Regions from separate parts of the Paenibacillus sp. FSL R10-2734 genome, predicted to be linked through region 2. Evidence: predicted binding sites of a transcription regulator. Region 2 holds the regulator's gene; the other holds the start of a gene.
What was found. Region 2 encodes LexA, which represses DNA repair genes until DNA is damaged. Its sites were predicted from a motif close to CGAACATATGTTCG; they were not measured.
Positions count from the first base shown of each region.

Region 1: the regulator LexA is predicted to act here: its motif matches at 1,477-1,490, upstream of addB (helicase-exonuclease AddAB subunit AddB).

Region 1 covers NZ_CP150170.1:2,270,494-2,272,704, reverse strand. Annotated here, with positions in the region: gene addB (helicase-exonuclease AddAB subunit AddB) at 1-1,346, opposite strand, end outside.
Region 2 covers NZ_CP150170.1:3,827,533-3,829,743, forward strand. Annotated here, with positions in the region: gene NSS67_RS16700 (hypothetical protein) at 1-187, opposite strand, end outside; gene NSS67_RS16705 (L,D-transpeptidase) at 335-673, opposite strand; gene lexA (transcriptional repressor LexA) at 943-1,569, opposite strand; gene NSS67_RS16715 (LysM peptidoglycan-binding domain-containing protein) at 1,864-2,211, shown strand, end outside.

The DNA.
Region 1 (2,211 bases), 1.6 Mb from region 2:
CGGCCATCCGTCCAGCGATATCCATGAATTCCGCAAGCAAGCACATAATTCTCTAAGGCATCCATATCCTCACGCGTAATACTACCGTCCAGCGGAAGTAAAAGCTCTGTCTTTACGCAGCGAAACACATCCTCATAGCGCCAGCGACGACGCACCAAATCCATTGCGGAACGTAGAAACTCCACTAGCGGATGATGCAGCTCATTTACCTTCTGGTCCAGAAAAAATGGTACCCCGTAATCTTGGAACAATGGTTTAATCAGCTGCTCATAATCTCCAATATTACGCATCAATACAGCCATTTCACCATATTTTGCGCCTTCGTCCCGCGCCAGTCGGGTCATTTCTCGTAGCGCTCCCTCGACCTCTGCTCTATGTGAAACCGCAGCCCCTATAGATATAGCCTCGTTTGCTAAATCATCTGCATCTTTCCAGACCTTACGGCGGTCATATCCTCGTTCAAGGTGTGCAAGAACAGGACTTTCTGCAAAACGTGGCAGAACAGCAGGCTCCAGTAGCTCGTCCCACACATCAATGCCCAGCTCTTCTGCTATTCCACGAAGTTTAATATAAGTTACCGCAGAAGGATGAAACAGCTCCAGCTCATTCAACTGATCTCCATAAGGGTAGGGTCGATCAAGTGTGAGTGAAACGGTCAGCTTCGAAGCCTGCTGCATCAATTCTCGAAGCACTACGAATTCCTGTGGTGTAAAGCCATGGAACCCATCTACCCAAATTTCCGCTCCACGAATATAGGAGGAGTCAGGAATATGCTCAGCTAATTCCGCTAAACGATCCTCTTCATCGATATAGAGACGTGACATCTCCTTCTCTAATTCGCTGAATACTAGCTGTAAATCATCCAGCTTGCCTTCAAGAATCGGACTTCTTGCAATAGCACCTCGCATTACGGTCAACTGCTCCTCTAAATCAGAGGAAGCCAAACAGCAACGCTTCATCTCTGTATGCAGTTGATTTAGCCGTTCCACAAACCCCGGTCTGTCCGCAGAGGCACCGAACAATTTTAGTTCCTCTTTGCGACGACTGATGATTTTGTAAATCAACATCTTCTTACCTTCTTCACTGATAGGCAGACTAGCACTGCCTCCCGTCTCCTGCTTCACCCGATAGGCAAGCCGTGAAAAGCTCAGTGTCTGCGCCCGAATGCTGCCCTTCACATTTCCTACAGTCAGCAGTCCCCGTTCCGCGCCAAATGAGCCCTGCTCCGGTACAAGAATAATAATCGGTGCGCCAAGAGGCTCCTTTTCTAAAGAAGAAGAGATGGACTCCCATATTTTTGTTGTCTTGCCACTGCCTGAGCGGCCTAGTAAAAAGGTTACCGACATAATTGATAGACTCCTTCCGTAGCGGAGAAAATGTATATGATACAAGGTGAAATATCCACCCATTGATTGAATTCAATTGAAAAAGTTCAGTCGTTCCTCGTCCCCTCAGTATAGCATAACCGCACAAATCAGAACATGCGTTTGCTATTATTTTCTATTGATTTACAATGGGAAAATACCCCCTCCATATCTGGTGGCTTGCTGTTTAATATGTTTAGTTTGTTAAATACCCGGTGCGCAATGTGCGATTATTTCTGTTCGGAGCGTGGAGTTAGGTTTCGGGGTTCACCATCGGGGTTCACCATCAAGATTCCGCATTCAACACTCTACATTTTTGGTTTAGCTAGCTACATTAATTACATTTGGACTCAGGAGTCACTATTTGTGAATTTAGTGCTGTTTTGACAACTTTTCGGACTCAGGAGTCGCTATTTGTGAATTTAGTGCTGTTTTGGCAACTTTTCGGACTCCAGTGCAGCTATCCAGCGAATAAGTGTCCCTTTTCGGCTGCTTTGGGGCCGATAGCGTCTGTGGAGTCCGAAACGGTTCAAATATTGGCTTTTTTCGCTGTTTAGTATCATCTGAGTCCGTTAGCAGCTCCTTACCTTAGGCCATCGTTAAATCCATCCTTAAGAACACATTCAAGACCAGCCTCGTTGCCGCTTATTGTCTATATTGTCTAGCTCCCCTACAATAAACCTTTCTGCTGGATTACATTCGGACTCAGGAGTCGCTATTCATGCATTTTAGGCCATTTTCAGAGATTTTCGGACTCCAGTGCACCTATTACTCAAAAAGCGGGTCATTTTCGACCTATTTCACAGCAATAGCGCCTCTGGAGTCCGAAACGGTTCAAATATTGGCT
Region 2 (2,211 bases):
ATTTTAAGTCAAATACATCCTCTTTGTTGGAGTCAGCAGGGGAGACAATACCTTGAATGCTGCCAAATGAGGTGAGCAGATTTACCTTTTTTCCACTAGCTTGATCGTTATTTAACAATAAACCGGAGAGTTTACCCAGTGCATCGACTTTAAAATCGATGAGGGTTCTAATTTTTGAGTTGTTCAAAACTAAACACTTCCTTTCAATTTGAAATCCTGTTAACAATATTCGACATATAACCACATAATTCCTAGTGCGCTATATAAAATACTCAAAAACAAAAGCCTCCCATTCATGAAATATCGAGTGGGGGGCTTTTGTTTATGGATAGATTTAATTTCTTATCGTCACTCGTGTTCCAATGGGGACAATCGCTGCGAGTGCTAATACATCCTCATTGTACATACGAATACAACCGTGTGAGACTTCGTGACCTATGGATGAGGGATCGTTAGTTCCATGTATCCCATAGTGAGGCTTTGAAAGTCCCATCCAAAATGCACCAAATGGACCACCAGGATTGGGCTGCTTGTTAATAATTGTGAACTCGCCCAGTGGGGATTGAGTTACCATTTTACCGATTCCGACAGGGAAGCCCCTGACCACAACGTTGTTATCAAGAAGATAAAGCATTCGCTGCGATAAATCTACAATAATTCGATAATTTGGCATGCGCAACACTCCTTTCTAATTAGGATATGAGCAAAACACCTAAACGGTTATTTATAGAAAATGGCCATTTTAGCGAATGGGAACAAATGTTCTATAATCGATTATTTGAGTTAAATAGCAGAAAAAATGGCTGTTCCGCGTTTGCGGAACAGCCATTTGTAAAATATAAGAAAGAATTTAAGGTATACATTATCCTTATATTTCTCGCAGAAATGATTACCTTCCCTAAAAAGGACGGTAATCTGTTTCCGCTTGGTAGGAGTGCGTGGTTAGTGGATATCTCGGAACAGTCCGATAACTCTGCCGAGAATGGTTACGCGATTAAGGCGAAGAGGCTCATATGCCGGATTCTCCGGCTGAAGACGTATATGATCACGTTCTTTATAAAAGGTCTTAACGGTTGCTTCATCTTCTTCAGTCATAGCTACAACGATATCTCCGTTATCAGCCGTTTGTTGTTGACGAACAATTACATAGTCACCATTCATAATCCCTGCTTCTACCATACTGTCACCTTGAACCGATAACATAAATACTTTGTTATCTCCAACATAGTGAGTTGGAAGTGGGAAATAGTCTTCAATATTCTCAGTAGCAGTGATAGGCACCCCGGCGGTAACCTTGCCTACGACAGGAATGCGAGCGACGGTTTGTGCGAAATGATGGACATTCTCGGAATCCTCTTGGCCTAGCAATTCTATCGCACGAGGCTTCGTTGGATCTCGACGAATAAGTCCCTTCTTCTCAAGCCGATCCAAATGACCGTGAACTGTGGAGCTGGAAGCTAGACCAACAGCTTCTCCAATCTCCCGGACGGAAGGAGGATAACCCTTGCTGCGGACTTCGCTACGTATAAATTCCAGGATCGCCAGCTGGCGACTAGAAATCTTTGACATTGGAATCAACCCCATATAGTAATGTTTGGGAAAATTATAACATAGAACTACCGTTCGCACAAACATAAGTTCTAACTATTATAAATATTAATATGAAAGAGTTAATAAATGGTAGCCTCTTATTGTTTATTTAAGCTTCATATAAATGATCAATTAGGTCTTTTTAAGATTGATATGGCTTTTTGCTATTTTCGAAAAAAAGAGAACAATTGTTCTAAAATAGTATTGAACAAAACACATGTTCGTGTTATTATGAATTTGAAAGTAAGAACAAGTGTTTGGAGGATGATATTCATGTTAAAATACAGTACATACCGTAGCATCTACGATAAAGCCCCAGTGGTTGAATCTTTAGGACATAATCCTATTACCCGTAATTCAGCTCAGATTAAAGAGATTACAGATCGCTTGCTTGAAGGATTGATGCGTTTGTTCCGGAGAGATTTTGTTATTAAACTGACATTGATCATTGTGCTCGTACTATCAGGGCTTACAGTAGTAGGTAATGTATTTGCAGGATCAACTTCTTTAATGAAGGATGAGAAGCGCGTAGTGGTTGAACGTGGAGATACACTTTGGAGTATAGCTCTTGAGAATAAACCTTCTGATATGAAGACGGCTGTATATATAGAAGGAATTAAA